DNA from 3 places in the Bacillus sp. WC2503 genome. Region 3 is predicted to be linked to each of the others. Evidence: riboswitches for the same ligand, from Rfam matches in the RefSeq annotation. Region 3 holds a riboswitch; each other region holds the start of a gene.
The links. A riboswitch is a leader RNA that binds a small molecule or an ion and turns the genes downstream of it on or off. The one in region 3 is predicted to bind S-adenosylmethionine.

Region 1 (5,782 bases), 590 kb from region 3:
AACATCTTCTAGAACAGGTGTAGCGGCATGATAAGAATGTGTAATGTTTTGAAGAGAGAATGTCATCATTTTTTCTCCTTCTCTAATTTTTTCATCCAAGGAGAATACGCATCTTTCGAGTCTCCCCAACCGTTTATATGTTTTGATAATTGATCCATTGTTATATTTTCTTTTGGTAAACTATTTTTCTTTACTAAATAAGGTTCTAGTGAATAAATATCTGGCGTTTGTTCACCGGCAATTTTTTTGTATAAGAATCGTACTTGAACTTTCCCTACTTCAGCTGGATCCGTTGCAGCCGTAGCAGACCAAGGTGAGTTTTCTTTTTGCATAAGTTGTAAATCTTCATTACTTAAGTCAATGCTGTATACTTTTATATCTGTACGACCAGCTTGTTCAAGTGCTTTAACAGCTCCTTTAGCAAACTCATCCCACGAAGCGAAAATGGCTTGTAAATCTCCTTCTTTCGGATATTTTTTTAGTAAAGCTTCTACTTGTGTTTGTGTATCAAGTGGTGTGTTATTACTAGCAGTACCGAATCGCGCAACTTCTTTTATATTTGGATACCGTTTATAAAAAGCATCAATGATAACGTTACGACGTTCCATTGGAGCAAATCCGCCAACCCATACGACTGCGATATTTCCTTGTCCATTCAAATCTTCTGCTAACGTTTTTAATGATTTCCATGCAAGACTATAGTCATCTTGATCAATAATCGTTACACCTGGTAAGCGTAGATCGTTATCAAACGCGACTACGGGAATGTTCGCCTGTAACGCTTTTTCTACCCCAGGTTTTAATGCTTCAGATCGGCCATGATCAATTAAAATACCATCCACTTTTGAATTAATAGCAGTATCTAAATTTGCAGCCATTTTTGCTAAATCGTTATCAGAATTGTAGACTTGTACACTACCGCCAAATAGCTCGACTTGTTTTTTGACGCCCTCAATATATTGAGAGGAAAAAGTTCCGATAGACATTTGCATAATTAATGCGATTTTTAATGGCTTTTTTATTTGCTTTGGAATTTCTGTTTGTAAATGATTTTCAACTGTTGTAGTTACTTTTTTCACCGTTTGTTGCTTTTGTGAAGAGATAGCATCTTGTTCATTTGTACAAGCCGTCAATGTAAGTAATAGAAAAATAAGTACGATGGAACACAATTTTTTCATAAAAAAATCCCTCCTAAACTAAGAAGAGAGGGGAGGGAGTGAAAATAAAAAACGCCTTTTCATATAGAAAAGACGTCTTATCATATTACTCTTATCTTTCAACACAACGTGTTGTAAGAATTAGCACCGTGCCCATAAATGGGTCGGTTGCCGGGCTTCGTAGGGCTCATCCCTCCACCTGCTCTTGATAAGACATCGAATATTTAACTATTTTGAATTATTCCATGATTCTGTACAGTTGTCAAATGTTTTTTGAAAATAAAAAATCCCTCAGAAAGAGGGATTTTAATGTGGTAAGAATATCAATTGATAAGCGAACAAGATTCCGAATACATACACAAGTGGGTGAACAGAACGGAATTTACCTTTTGCCACTTTCATAAGTGGGTATGAAATAAATCCAAGTGCGATACCTGTTGCGATACTTGATGTAAGTGGCATGCTTAAGATTACTAAGAATGCTGGGAATGCTTCATCAAATGAATCCCAATCGATGTGGCGAACTGAACCCATCATAAGACTACCAACGATAATTAGTGATGGTGCAGTAATAGCTGATACACCAGATACAGCGCTCACTAATGGTCCAAAGAAAGCTGCTAATGCGAATAGAACAGCTACTGTAACTGTTGTTAAACCAGTACGGCCACCAGCTGCAACACCAGCAGAAGATTCAATGTAAGCTGTTGATGGTGTTGTTCCGAACATAGAACCGATTGTTGCTGAGAATGAGTCAGATAGAAGAGCTCGTCCTGCTTTTGGAAGCTTTCCGTCTTTCATAAATCCACCTTGTTGCGCAACGCCAAGTAGTGTACCTGTTGTATCGAATAGTGTAACAAGGAAGAATGAGAATACAACGCCGTATAATCCGTAGTTAATTACATCAGATACAGCAGTAATTGGATTTGATACGATAATTCCTTCTGGTAATCCAGGCATTGATGTAACACCGTTTGAGAACGTTAATTGTCCTGTGAAGAAAGCGATAAGACCAGTTAATAGCATGCCGATAAATAGCGCACCATTTACATTTAAAGACATAAGGACAATTGTAATTCCAAGTCCAGCTAATGCTAGTAGAACTGGAGCAGAGTGAAGATCACCAAGTCCAACTAAGTTTGCATCGTTTTTTGTAACGATACCTGTTAAACGTAAACCGATAAAGGCGATAAATAGTCCGATACCAGCAGTAATTGCGTGTTTTAAGTTTTCAGGAATGGCTTCCATTAATTTTGTACGGAAAGATGTGAATGATAACAAAATTAAAATCATACCTGCTACGAATACAGCAGAGAATGCAATTGCGAAAGTCATGCCTTCATGAGCTTTTACAACAGAGTAAGAGAAGTAAGCATTTAATCCCATACCTGGTGCAATTGCGATTGGTAAGTTTGTAAAGATCGCCATAAATAATGTTCCGACAACAGCAGCGATAATTGTTGCTGTAAATGCTTGTTCAAATGGAACACCTGCATCCCCAAGGATGACAGGGTTTACGACAATGATATATGCCATTGTTAAGAAGGTAATAATACCTGCCATAATTTCAGTTTTAATAGAAGTTTTATGTTTTGAAAGGTTAAACATATAAACATCCTTTCTGTTTACGAATAATTTTCACAACAGTTATATATAATATTCGTTTTTTAACTATTTTGCAATAGTTTTGTATAAAAAGTTTACAACAATTCATATTTTGTGTCTTAAATTCGAATATTAATCGTAAAACTATGTGTGAATTGTAGTTTTTTATTGTGCACATGATAAGGAAAAGGAGCTGAAGGAAGTTATGCCACAGCAAAAAAGCTTTTTAACAATGCCAGCCCAACATCAAAATAAACAGCCTGGTATTGAATCATTAATGAATCCACTTCCGCAGTTTGAAGATCCCAATTATAAGGGAAGTGAAAAGTTAAAGGGGAAGAATGTGTTAATTACAGGGGGAGATAGCGGGATTGGACGAGCTGTTTCCATCGCTTTTGCAAAAGAGGGTGCAAATATTGCAATTGCTTATTTAGATGAGGAGGAGGATGCGAATGAGACGAAACAACGTGTTGAAAAAGAAGGTGTAAAGTGTGTATTACTACCGGGAGATTTAAGTAATGAACAACATTGTAAAGATATTGTGGAAGAGACTGTTTCGCAGTTAGGTGGTTTAAATATTGTTGTGAATAACGTCGCACAGCAATATCCGCAGCAAGGACTAGAATATATTACAGCAGAACAGCTAGAAAAAACATTCCGTATCAATATTTTTTCTTATTTTCACGTTACGAAAGCAGCACTTTCTCACTTCAAACAAGGGGATGTCATTATAAATACGGCGTCTATCGTTGCATATGAAGGAAATGAAACTTTAATTGATTATTCTGCAACGAAAGGAGCTATCGTTGCTTTTACAAGATCTCTCTCTCAATCGTTAGTGCAAAAAGGAATTCGTGTAAATGGTGTTGCGCCAGGCCCGATTTGGACACCTCTTATTCCATCGAGCTTTGGTGAGAAGAAAGTGTCACAGTTTGGAAGCAATGTTCCGATGCAAAGACCTGGTCAGCCATATGAATTAGCACCAGCATACGTATACTTAGCATCGGACGATTCATCTTATGTTACGGGGCAAATGATACATGTAAACGGAGGCGTTATCGTAAATGGATAGTTTTCATTTATAAGAGCAAAGTAAAGCTAATTGCATTTATTATGATGTTAGTGCTAGGGAGGATTTAGATGAAAAAAGTATTGTTTATCGTAATCCTATTTTTCTGCCTACCAGCTAGCGTTTTTGCTAATACAGATCATTTAATATTAGTTAATCTTACGACGAATCAGCTGTCTTTCTTTGAAGAAGGAAACTATACGAGAACGTTTCCGATAACGACTGGAAGAGATCGTACACCTACGCCAGAAGGTAATTTTTGTATTATAACTAAATATAAAAATAAAGAATACCATCGAAAAAAGATACGTGGTGGTGCACCAAACAACCCTCTCGGTACGAGGTGGCTTGGACTAGATAAAAAGGAATATGCGATTCACGGGACAAATCGGGAATGGACGATTGGAAGTAGGGAATCAAATGGTTGTATTCGCATGCATGACAAGGATATACAATGGTTATATGACCGAGTACAATTACAAACAAAAGTAATCATTTCTCGTTTTCATATGAGTCCGGAATATGAGGCAAATACACTTGGTTATCGTGTTGTGAGTTGGAATGGTCGTAAAGTAGAAGAAGAGCAAATAGGAATACTTACGTTAGTAGATCGCGCGGATATATATTGGCAAGAACCGAATGGGCAGTTAACAAAAGTGAAAACGGTATTGCCGAATGAAAGATATACGGTGTACTCAAAACGAAAAAATGGAATATATTATATAGGAAACAATTTGTATATTGTAGATGAAACAGGAGAAAAAATTCGTTACGAGCAAATTCCTACTTCGACTTTAAGTAATATATATAAACGGAAATACAATGTTCCGTAATAGCTACCGTTTTATAGGCGGTAGCTTATTTCTACTTGGAGTTTAACTGCAACTATTGTATTTTGCTGAATATAATACAATACAGATAGGGGGCGGTTACATTATGAAAAGCGAATTTGCATTTAAAGTTTTCTTAGTAACGACCTGTTTATTCATTGTGTATTTGTATGCGTTTCTCGTCTTTTCCTTTTATGTTCCATATGTTGATTTAATATTGTTCTTCGGATTTATTTGGGCTTTTGTAAAAGCAAGGGAAGGAGAAAAGAGTATATATAGGCGCATTACCCTATGTGGGACGGTTGTCCTCGTTATTTTGTACTTTTTTATCATGCACGATTTTTGGAGGGGAATGTAAAAAAGCATACGATTCATCGTATGCTTTTTATGTTTAATATTTTGGTTTAAATGTATGGCAACAAGTTTCTACACTCGTTGCTACAGAGCTTTCTAACGTCTCGTTTGTTAAAACCGCGCTTGTATACGAATCATTTTCAGTTTGACCAGCTTCATCTGCATCAGGCTGAACGATGATAGCACTTGCTTGACAAAAGTTACCTTGTCCCCAAAATGAGCAATTGGAAACAGAGCATTTTACTTCTGGCATAAAACCCCCTCCTTATACATTAGTGTGAGGTTTTACGCCCATTTCATGTGTAGAAGGAGTTTCCTTTTCTCGTTATTTCTTCGTTTGCTCAAGCCATTCTTTTAATTTGTCTTTCGATTGTTCGCCGCTAATACGGCTCACTTCTTTACCATCTTTAAAATGAATGATTGTTGGTGTACCTTGAATTTTATATTCATCCCAAGGAGCATCTAATTTTTCAATATCCATAACTTTCATATCAACATTCAAGTCTTTAGCCATCGGTACTACGACAGGAGATAATTTTTGGCAATGAACGCAAGATGTTTGATAAAAGTATACTGTTTCTTCTTTTTTCTCTTTTAAATTCTTTTGGAGATCTGAAAGAGAGATTTTATTTGTGTAGTAGTCAGCACCATCTGTTTGACTACCAGTAGCATTATCAATTTTTTGGCTAGTTGAAGCATTTTTTTCTTCCATTTGTGTGACAGCGAAAATTGCTACAAACAAGGCAATAATAATACCGCCAAATATA
Region 2 (5,782 bases), 1.7 Mb from region 3:
CGCTTTGTCTCCTAATTCTGAACGGGCTGCTTCTCTAAATTCATTCGTATGCGCAATTAAGTCATCTGGACCTATTTTAATGTACGGGTGAATGGTCGGTACGACTTGGCTGACGTTTCCGGCGTCGGTTGAGCCGATGCCGATTCTTTCTTTACGATTTACTTCTTCACCTAGTAGTTCTAGTTCTTCCGCTACGATGTCGTTATATGTTTTTGTTACGAGTAGTTCATCAATTTCATTTTGGAATTGATGAATTTTTACTTTTGCACCTGTTGCTAACGCTGCTCCTTGTGCTATATTTCTTACTTTTTCTGTTACTTCCGCACATCTTTTTCGCGTAGCTGCACGGATGAAGAACCTTGCTGCGGCATAGTCAGGAATAATATTAGGTGCTTTTCCGCCTTCTGTAATGACGCCATGAATTTTCACGTCTAAGGGAAGTTGTTGGCGAAGTGCATTAATACTGTTGTAAAGCTGAATCACCGCATCTAATGCGTTAATCCCTTCTTCAGGTGAAGCTGCGGCATGAGCTGTTTTTCCGTAAAAATGAAAATCAAGTGGATCGACTGCTAGTGAAGGGTTCGTCGTCGCTGTCTTTCCGCTCGGATGAATCATAAGCGCCGCATCAATGTTTTTAAATAACCCAGCTTTTACATAACTCGACTTTGCGCTACCATTAGGCCCGCCCTCTTCTGCTGGTGTTCCAAACACGACAACTTCTCCGCCGATTTCTTCAAGCGTTTCTGATAATGCGATTGCTGCTGCAACGCTAATTGTGCCAATTAAATTGTGACCACACGCATGACCGAGTCCTGGTAAAGCATCATATTCCGCTAAAAATGCGATAACTGGTCCTTGTTTTCCTGAACTTTTTCGTGCGATAAAACCTGTTTCATGCCCAGCTATATTATGCTGCAGCTGAAAACCAGCACTACCTAGTAATAAACTTAACGTTCTTGATGCATAAAATTCTTGATTACCAATCTCTGGATTCGCATGAATATCATGACTTGTTTTTATGTACTTTTCCTTATTTCTTTCTATGCTCTCTTCAATTGTTTTTCTTTGTGACGTTACTCTTGTCGCTCCCATTTTTCTTCCTCCTTTTATTTTCACGTAAAAAAGCCTCTTTCTAAAGGATAGAAAGAGGCTTCTGTATATACAGTCAAAATGAGCTTCTTTCTTATCTTTCAAGTTACCTTGCTGGAATTGGCACAGTATTCGTAAAGAATCCGCTGCCGAGGTGTCATAGGGCCAGTCCCTCAACCTCTCGTGATAAGAATTTTCATAAAATTGTATTAAATTATTTTCATTCTAAGTTCATCCCAAGCAAAAGTCAAGGAATTCCTATCCGAATTTACCGAATATCTAAAAATCCTTTTAATACACCAATTGTCTCAGGTGCTTGTAGTCTTGCACATATGTACGGAAATTCCGTACTACCTTCAAACATCATTTGAGATGTGAGTGGTGCCCCTGCCCAAAAGATTTCATCATCGATTAATACAAATGGGAATGCTTTATTTTGTCTTTGTAACTTTACGTTTTTTAACGGAACTGGTCCATCACTATAAACCGTTATTTGTGCATTTGTACGCATTAACGCTTGCCATACTCGTTTATCTACTTGCTTCGTACTTGGAAGTGAAATAATGATTTTTCGTTTTGCAGCTAAAATATCTTTTAATAGCCCTTTCGTTTCCTCCAGATTCATTTCCATAAACCAGCGTAATCGTTTCGATATTTTCCGCTCCCATAATTGTCTGGATGTCGTGCGATCATACACATCCCCGTGACGTTCTATATGAGCTGTTAATTGTGATAAGGCTTGTTTTCTCGAAAGATTTTTACGCATATAATGGCAATCCGATAATTGAATGAACTTCCCTCTCGCTCTCGTTACTGCTACATTGACGAGGCGATGGTTTTTATGGTCAAAGAATAACACACCAGGTCGTTCTTGTGGATAACTATCAACAGTATCAAAGATCATCATATCTCTTTCAGAACCTTGAAACTTATGAACTGTCGCCGCTAATACTGGTATGTTTTGATATTTCGTTCTCTGCAACATTTCCCTGATACACGTTGATAAAAAGCGTGACTGCGCCCTGTAAGGCGTAACCACACCGATCGATTGCACACCATCTAGCAGTCCGATTAACATCATTTGCATCGCTACTAAACCAGACATAATATTAAAACGAGAACCCGAAGCAGCATCTTTTAACGAAAATGCTCCCATTAAACTCGTATCAAATAAAACACTCGCCTCATTTGCGAACGGCTGTAACTGTGCAAGTTCTTTACGCTCTGAAACAGACGGATGATCGTATACTCTATTTTTATAAATAAATGAATTCGTAAACTTCGATATGTCCGCATGCATACGTCTTTGTTCCTGCAACATAAAAAGGTTGGGATGTGCTTCTGATTTATTTACAGAATCAACAATGCCGGCATGATAAAACATATCTTCGCCGAGCCATTTCCGAACGAGTTCATGATTCGCCATCGCAATCGGAGGTAACTGTAAAAAGTCACCACAAACGACGATACGTTTTCCGAGTGAAGCAGCTAATGCGATTTGCGGAACGAACGCCATACTCACTTCATCTACGACAACTAAATCAAATGTACGCTCATAAATAAGTGAATCAATGGCACATTTTGATAAAGTCGCACCAATTACTTTCGCATTTTCAATATATTCTTTTTCTACTTCTTTAATTTTCGCTTTTTGCTTTCGAAGATCACTTTCAATTTCTTGTATACGCTTCTTATCAGCAGATGTTGCTTTATACGATAAAATCTTTTCACGAAGGTCTTGGCGTGTTTCTTCTAAGTAGAGTCTTTCCTCACCCCATGATCCGTTCGTCGTTTCAACTAACTTCGACGCAAGTAACGTTTCATGATTTCGTATATGTTCATGTTGACTATAACCGTAACGAACAATTTCGCCAGGCGTCCATTTCTTTTTCTTTTCAATTTGCTTCGTTACTTCACTCATTAATACGTCCACTGCCGCATTACTATGAGCTAACACAAGTACCGATTTTCCTTTTTGGTAATGAGCCGAAATAATACGTGATAAATTGTACGACTTCCCTGTTCCAGGCGGTCCCCATACGTACGTTGTCGGATTGTAAAATGAACGATACGCCAATTCATTTTTCGGATTTTTCATCTTCTCAATATGTTTCGGACTGCTCGTCCCATCAACAAGACGCTTTATACGATTACGTTTTAGCTTATCTTTATGTGCCTCTTTCAATCGCTCTTGCAGTTGCTCTAACAATTGCCACGGTTCACTATATAAAACCGCTTCTCTTATTTCACCTTGTATATAATCATTTAATTTCAGTTCTATTTCTAATCCATGTACAGATAATACTTCCCCTGTCGCTTCCTCACCATCGAACTCAATTCGAATTGGTGAACCTTCAGGTAAGCTTACTTCCGAAATAAGCTGAAATACATACACTGTATTTTCATAATCTGTATATAAAAAACGACCGTTCATAATAGAAATTTTACTACCACCTATCGTTTTCCAATGTTTAATTTCATATGCTAATGCATAATGCCACTCTTTCATCGTTTCCGATAATGAAGGAGTTTGAGTAGGTGTATTCATTGTATAATCTCCTTCCTTCTCCCCAAACATACTTTCTCACTATACCATATAACACGCTAAAATTTGTAAGGTTTTTATCTTGATTATTTTCTTAATTTTCAATATCATTTTACATATAAAATTTTCAGAAAGAAGGAATCTACATGCCAGTTAGAAGAATAGAACACGTTGGACTTATGGTTGCAAACTTAGAAACATCTATTACTTTTTATGAAAAAGTAGTCGGCTTACAGCTCATTAAACGTATGGGGCACCCGAATCCAGATTTAAAACTCGCCTTTTTAGGTGTGGAAGAATCGAAGGAAACGATACTGGAACTCATCGAAGGTTATAACTCTTCTCTTCCAGCAGAAGGAAAAGTACATCATATTTGCTTTAAAGTGGATTCATTAGAAGATGAAATTGAAAGAATTCAAAAACACAGCGTAACATTTTTACTAGGAGAAGAAATCGAAACATTACCAGATGGAACACGTTACATATTCTTCGCTGGCCCTGATGGGGAGTGGATTGAGTTTTTTGAGACGGAGAGATAAAGTAAGACTTTATTTTGCAGGATAGAAAAAGAGCCGGAATTCCGGCCCTTGTTTTTAACCAGTAATAAGGAAACATATCTTCAATCCGAAGAATGAGCTATATTAAAACAATCATTTTATTAGGAGTAAAGAATGATAAATATAATCTATATTATTGTTTTTTGGATTCTTATACTATTCCCTATTCTGTATGTAATTAAGATAAAGCATTGGAATTTAAAAGTAGTTGCCGTATTTGTTGGAAGAATCCTATTAAGTATTATCTTTTTCATAAATGGAATGGTGTTAGGACTGCAGCGAAATTGGGTAGAACCTCCCTATGAAACAGAATGGGATTTCTTTGTAAAGTCTTTACAACATGGGAAAACTGATGCGCTTATAGAAGTATTACCTCTAATTATTATCATCATTTTTGATTTACTAATTATATTTTATTATAAAAATAAAAAGAAATAAGTTAATTTCTTTCCTTTCATCTTGGACCATATTGATGAGCGAGAGTAAAATTCCCCCACAGTACTTTCACGTCAATTTCACAAATGTAAGAACTCTCATATATTACACTTCATACATCCTTTTCCAAGGAACAATATACCGATACACAAATCCCTATTTATATAGGGATTTGTGCAAGTCCCCTCACCATCAATTTAAGAATTCAAAAAAAGAAGGGGATTATCCCCTCCTTTTTACGCTTGCTCCGACTGTCGGAATTATTTCGTATACCCACGATTCAGTTCCGTTAACTTTTCATTGATGTTAAAAATTCTTACTCTAATATCTTTAACACCAAATGCTTCAAGTCTGTTCTTGTGCATTTCAGCGTATTTTTCAGCATCTTGTTTTTCCTCAAATACATAAATGCCTCCAGCTTCTTTTGTTTCTTCATTCTCAGTCCATATTTTCCAGTGGAATCCTTCTTCTTCGTTAATACTATTTGCTAAATCCCAAAATGCTTCTTCCATTTCTTCACCAAAAGGACCTTCAAACGGAAAATCAACTTGTAATAAATACGCCATTTTCACTCACTCCTATTTTTAATATAAAATTCATCAGGAATTCCTTTGTATAAAAATCCTTCCCATTCTTTTACTGATTATGATTCGAATGATAGTAATGTCTAAATTCGTATTGCTATTATTATTCAAGCATTAATTTGAGAATCCCCCTATTTGTAAAAAAACTACAAAATGTTAGCAACTTGAACGCAAACAGTTTAACGGCTTCAGGTTATGTTTAAAAAATATGATAACAACTTATTCCTATACTAAGGACAAACAAAACAAGTGCAGGTATCGCTTTCTTAAAGGAATCTCTCGCTAATACAATAAGAGTTAATGCAGCTGCAAGCATCGTACCGCCTAACAATAATCCTGCTAATAAAGCTACTATTGGAATCCAAATTCCTATCAACATTCCAATTGCTCCTACAATCTCAAAAGCTCCAGTTAAGAAATTAAAAAACGAAGGTAAACCAAATCGTTTGAACTCCTCTGCCATTTTCCCAGATATAATTTTCGTACCTGTCATTAAAAAGAACACAAACAACAAAACTTTTACAATATTGATGAAAATTAAAATAGTAATCACACCTTTCTTATTATTTGAT
Region 3 (5,782 bases):
TGAATGGAAGTTAGTATACGTTCGTATTTCAATGTTATTTACTCATGAACAACAAATGCCGCACCTTTTCGAATCTTCTTTTTTTCAAATAAGGAGATTTCCTTTACTTCTGGCAACGGTAAAAAATGCTTTTCAAGCTCAATCTCCGCAAGCTTAAATGCCTGCTCTTCACTTTGAGCAACAACAACAATCGGAACGATATTATTCGCTAACACAGCTTCAAATCGATATAATTCCATATTGCCCCTCCTAAGACGCTATTACTTCTTCTAACACGTTATTTAAAGCTATTTGCAATGTATCTACACCGATACGTCCGACAAAATCATAAAATGTTTCGGCAGGTAACTTATTCTCTTTAAAATAACTTATAAATGATGCGAGTACATCCGGTAAATCCTCGCCATCTATTTTCCCTTTTAACTTTTGATTATAGGCACCGCCATCTAACAACGTTCCACCTACATATATTTCAAATGCTTCAACAATCCCTTTTTCCTTCGTTTTCATTTTTACCCCTTGTAATCCGATGTCAGCAATTTGACGTTGACCACATGAATTTGGGCATCCTACCATATGAATTCGAACTGGAACATCAAGTGCAATTTCTGTATCTAAGTATTCTGCAATTTTCCGTAATCTTTCTTTCGTTTCTACTAGAGCAAGATTGCAATATTCAATACCAGTACATGAAACCGCATGACCAATAAATGATTTCGGACTTGCAGATATCGCTTCAAACAACGGTTCACTTAATAAACCCGTTACATTTTCTGGTGGAACATTCGGAATGATGAAGTTTTGTGAGTTACACGTACGAATTTGTCCATTTCCATACTGCTTTGCAATTCTTGCAATCTCAAACATTTCTTTTGCATGTAAACGACCTACCGGCACATTAAAACCGACATATTTTAATCCATCTTGTTTTTGATCTTGAACACCATAAAAATAGCCTGCATTCCATCCTTTAAGTGCACTTTCTCCTTTACTTTGCAATGGTCCTGTATACTCTATTAGTTTCTCTTTAAATTTCTCTGCTCCCCAGTCTGCAACAAGAAATTTCAAACGAGCTAAATGACGTTTCTCGCGATATCCAAAATCACGGAATATAGTAGCAATCCCAATTGCTACCGCCTTCACTTCTTCTGGTAAAACGAACACATCTAATTCATCAGCTAAATATGGACGGGCTGATAATCCACCGCCTACTTTTATATGAAAACCAACTTTTTTCTCACCATCTATTTCTTTCGTAGCAGGTGTAAATGCAACACAGTTAATCTCTGCGTTTGCCGAGTTATAAACGTTAGAACTAATAGACATTTTAAATTTACGTGGTAAGTTAGAAAACTCTTCATTATGTTGGAAATAGTCATATACCTCCTTCACAATATGCGTTGTATCAAACAGTTCATTCGCATCAATTCCTGCAAGTGGATTACCTGTAATATTACGTGTTATATCACCACACGCCCCTGCTGAAGATAACCCAACTCTTGCTAATCTTTTAAAAATATCTGGCATTTGCTGAATTTCTAACCAGTGAAACTGAATCGCCTGTCTTGTCGTAATATCTATTACATCACGTCCATAATCCTCAGCGATAGAAGCAAGCACTTCCGCCTGCGCATTTGTAATAATCCCTGAAGGAATATTTACACGCATCATAAAATAGCCAGCTTCTTTCGGTCTTTGCAAATACAATCCTGCCCATTTAAATGCGTCCCACTCTTCTTTCGGAATAGATTCGAATCCATTTTCCGCATAGTAAGGAATATCATTAAAAATTTCCAAACCATCTTTTGCTAATTTATTTTTCTCAGTCTGATTTAATTTTTCATTATTAGCCCATACTTTTTCATAACTCATTTTTAAATCCCCCTATATAAAGTGAAACTTTAATCAACCCTCACCAATCGGGCATTTACAGCCTGCTCCAGCCGAATTTTGAGGTGGGCGTTTTACTTCCCAGCAAACAACGGGACAAAACTACGCTCTTGTAAGTACTTCACGATTTGTTCTGCACATTCTTCAATAGAATACTTGTGCGTTTCTACAATTAATTCCGCTCGATCTGGTTCCTCATACGGTGAATCAATACCTGTAAAATCTTTAATATCACCTTGTCTCGCTTTTTTGTATAACCCTTTTGGATCACGTTTTTCACACTCTTCAATTGGACATTTTACAAACACTTCTATAAACTCATCTGCCGCTAATAGATCCCTAACTTGTTTTCGATCTACTCGAAATGGTGAAATGAACGCTGTAAGAACAACAGTACCTTGATCTACAAATAGCTTCGCCACTTCGCCAATACGCCTTATATTCTCCATACGATCACTTTCAGAAAAACCTAAGTCTTTATTTAAACCATGGCGAATATTATCCCCATCTAACACATAATTTCCAATATTCTTTTCAAATAGTTTACGAGCAACCGCATTCGCTACTGTAGATTTACCCGAAGCTGATAAACCAGTAAACCAAATTACAAAACTATGATGCCCATTCTTCACTCTTCTCTCATTTTTCGAAACAGAAGCTGTGTGCCAAGTAATATTCGTATCCATCTCGTTCTCTCCCTATTCTGTTACTACTTCTTTTTTCAAACCTTTAATTAACACTTCCACTACTTCTTTACGACTAAATGTACTTGGCGGAATCTCACCATTTCTTAACATTTCTCTTACTTTTGTACCTGATAAAATGACACGGTCCTCTTTTCCATGCGGACACGTTTTCGTTGAAGCCATCGCTTCACATCTCGTACAGTAAAAGCTATGTTCAAAAAATAGCGGCGTAATCCCTAACTCTTCCACTGTAAAGTTCGTAAAGATTTCCTGCGCTTCGTATGTTCCGTAATAGTCTCCTACCCCAGCATGATCACGTCCTACAATAAAGTGGGTACACCCAAAATTCTTTCTTACCAATGCATGAAATATCGCTTCCCTTGGTCCTGCGTAGCGCATCGCTGCAGGAAATACACCTAAAAAGACACGATTTTTCGGATAATAGTTTTGAAGCAACACTTCGTAGCTTTCCATCCTTACATCAGCAGGAATATCATCTGACTTTGTTTCCCCAACGAGCGGATTTAAAAAGAGACCATCTACAATTTCAAGAGCAGATTTTTGAATATACTCATGGGCACGATGTACCGGATTTCTCGTTTGAAATCCAACTACTGTTTTCCAGCCACGTTTTTTAAATTCTTCTCTCGTTTCAATTGGGTCTAAATGATAAGAAGGAAATTGCTTATTTTCCAAGCGTTTTATAAGCGTAATAGCTCCTCCAACATAAACATCTGGTCGTTCATATAATTTTTTCACGCCTGGATGAGCCTCATCCGTCGTTTTATATACAAGTAAAGCTTCTTTTTCTTTATCAGGTGCAAAAATATCTTCTATTTGAATGACACCATATATATTTCTATCATTAACAAGTTTTACTTCCTCTCCAGCTTTCAGTCCCTCTGCTACTTCTTCTGTTACTGGCAATGTAATCGGTATACTCCATACGCTTCCATCTGCTAAACGAAGCGTTTCTACGACCGAATCATAGTCTTTTTTCCCTAAAAAACCAGTAAGCGGACTATATCCCCCTGTCGCTAGCAGTTCTAAATCACTTAATGCAATGTTGTCTAATTCAATTTCTTTTTCAATTTGTGATACGTCGTATGTCTCATCTACACGGTTTATTAATTCGTTTCTTGTAGTCATTTTCTATATCCCCTCTTAGCTTTATTTCAAGATACATCTTATTGGTAATGAAGACCGCATTCGGTTTTCATTTTCCCGGTCCACCTACCATCTCTTGAATCACCACCGGCACCTACAGGTAACGTACACTTCTCACACCCGATACTTGGATATCCAATATCATGTAATGGGTTGTATGGCAAGTTATGTTTGTATACATATCGCCATACTTCTTTCCACGTCCAATGAATAAGCGGACAAACTTTAATAGATTGAAAACGATGATCTTGATTTATAAACTTTGTATGCTTACGCGTTTCTGATTGTTCCCTTCTTAAGCCCGATATCCACGCTTTTTCCTCTGTAAGTGATTTTTCTAACGGCAAAATCTTCCTAATCTTACAACAGAGATTCGGATTGCTTTCCCATAGTTTCTCACCGTGCAACTTCGCTTGTTCATCGAGTGTAAGTTCCGGCTGTTTTTCTATAATATTTAATGAAGGAAATCGTTCTCTTACTTTTTGAATTAATTCATACGTTTCTTGAAAATGAACATTTGTATCCAAAAATACAACTTTAGCAGATGGATTTACTTGGTTTATAAGATGCAGTAAAACCATGCCTTCCACTCCGAAGCTACACGCGTATACAATTTCATCTTTATATTCTTTATAAGCCCAACTTAATACGGATAGCGCGCCTTTCGTTTCATCTTCCTCTGAAAATGAAACACGATTTTCTTCCCACGTTTCATACGTCAACATGTTTTTTCCCCCTGTAAAAGCAAAAAGACGGTTTTAATCTATTAAAATAGATTAAAACCGCCTCTAGTTTTTCTAGTCAGCGCTTTTCACTTTAAACGTACTTTTTCACTTTTCTCTAATTGAATTACTTTTCCATCTTGCACCACAATTGTAATTGAACCATATTTCATATCAGCAAGCATCGCTTGAATTTTCTCAGATACTTCATCAAAATGTTCCCGTACGCTCACGCGAACAGCCCCCCCTTTTTATTCATAAAAAAAATCTTTCCCATTTCGAAAAGACTGTTCGGTAATATATTTTACCTTATCTTTCAAAATGGATTCCATTTTGCTGGATTTAGCACCTTGCTTTCTATAAGCAGGTTGCCGAGCTTCTTCGGGCCAGTTCCCTCCGCTTCTCTTGATAAGCTTTGTATTTGTATTTTATCACAATTCTGATTTTTTTCAATCCTAGTTTTCCGATATATTTTAATTATTTTATTTTATCCCGCTATTTGCGGGCAATCCCCCCCCACTGATTATAGTTTCACTTTATAAAAAGGAATTGCCCATTCGAACAACTCCTTTTCCTTATTTAAACAAGCTCTTTAATACGTATGCGATCGTTCCCAATGATATTTTCGTACGTTTCACGTTCCACAACAATTTGCGATGTGCCACCTTTCGCAAAGACGACGGCTGGTCTCCGAATTCGATTATAATTATTCGCCATCGAGTACCCATATGCTCCCGTACAAGAAATTGCTAGTAAATCAGAAGAAGCAACTTTCGGTAGATTAATATCCCAAATTAGCATATCTCCACTCTCACAGCATTTCCCAGCAATTGAAACGAGTTCCTCATTCTCATCATTTCCTCGATTCGCTAACATCGCTTCGTAACGAGCGCTATATAAAGCCGGTCTTAAGTTATCTGTCATTCCACCATCGACGGATACATATTTCCGAATGCCAGGAATTTCTTTCACAGATCCAACTGTATAAATTGTCGTTCCCGCATCACCTACAATACTACGGCCTGGTTCAACCCATATTTCTGGCAATGGATATTCACATACTGTAAATTGTTCTCTCACTGCACTTGTTACAGCTCGCACATATGTCTCAAGAGTTAATGGTGTATCTGACTCTGTATAGCGTATTCCAAATCCTCCGCCTACATTTAATACTTTTACTACATAGTTCGTTTGCTCTCTCACCTCTTCCAAAAATTTACGAAGAACTTCAATCGCTCGAACAAAACCAGCCGTTTCAAATATTTGTGATCCGATATGTGAATGAATCCCTAACACATTATAATTTGATTTTTGTAA

Region 1: it holds a riboswitch for S-adenosylmethionine, as region 3 does, so the genes downstream of both, ACUN26_RS00665 (sugar ABC transporter substrate-binding protein) here and ACUN26_RS03850 (YezD family protein) in region 3, are expected to answer to the same signal.
Region 2: it holds a riboswitch for S-adenosylmethionine, as region 3 does, so the genes downstream of both, ACUN26_RS12555 (M20 family metallopeptidase) here and ACUN26_RS03850 (YezD family protein) in region 3, are expected to answer to the same signal.

What each region holds. Positions count from the first base shown of each region.
Region 1 covers NZ_JBQYMD010000001.1:117,418-123,199, forward strand. Annotated here, with positions in the region: gene ACUN26_RS00660 (sugar ABC transporter ATP-binding protein) at 1-69, opposite strand, end outside; gene ACUN26_RS00665 (sugar ABC transporter substrate-binding protein) at 66-1,178, opposite strand; SAM riboswitch class I at 1,267-1,372, opposite strand; gene ACUN26_RS00670 (NCS2 family permease) at 1,464-2,765, opposite strand; gene ACUN26_RS00675 (SDR family oxidoreductase) at 2,968-3,834, shown strand; gene ACUN26_RS00680 (L,D-transpeptidase) at 3,903-4,664, shown strand; gene ACUN26_RS00685 (hypothetical protein) at 4,768-5,019, shown strand; gene ACUN26_RS00690 (DUF1540 domain-containing protein) at 5,053-5,268, opposite strand; gene ACUN26_RS00695 (thioredoxin family protein) at 5,341-5,782, opposite strand, start outside.
Region 2 covers NZ_JBQYMD010000001.1:2,452,510-2,458,291, forward strand. Annotated here, with positions in the region: gene ACUN26_RS12555 (M20 family metallopeptidase) at 1-1,092, opposite strand, end outside; SAM riboswitch class I at 1,181-1,282, opposite strand; gene ACUN26_RS12560 (AAA domain-containing protein) at 1,358-3,667, opposite strand; gene ACUN26_RS12565 (VOC family protein) at 3,781-4,173, shown strand; gene ACUN26_RS12570 (hypothetical protein) at 4,306-4,629, shown strand; gene ACUN26_RS12575 (monooxygenase) at 4,887-5,192, opposite strand; gene ACUN26_RS12580 (DoxX family protein) at 5,410-5,760, opposite strand.
Region 3 covers NZ_JBQYMD010000001.1:710,836-716,617, reverse strand. Annotated here, with positions in the region: gene ACUN26_RS03875 (DUF3906 family protein) at 39-239, opposite strand; gene ACUN26_RS03870 (nitrite/sulfite reductase) at 250-1,872, opposite strand; gene cysC (adenylyl-sulfate kinase) at 1,965-2,576, opposite strand; gene sat (sulfate adenylyltransferase) at 2,589-3,725, opposite strand; gene ACUN26_RS03855 (phosphoadenylyl-sulfate reductase) at 3,764-4,468, opposite strand; gene ACUN26_RS03850 (YezD family protein) at 4,555-4,698, opposite strand; SAM riboswitch class I at 4,772-4,880, opposite strand; gene lysA (diaminopimelate decarboxylase) at 5,045-5,782, opposite strand, start outside.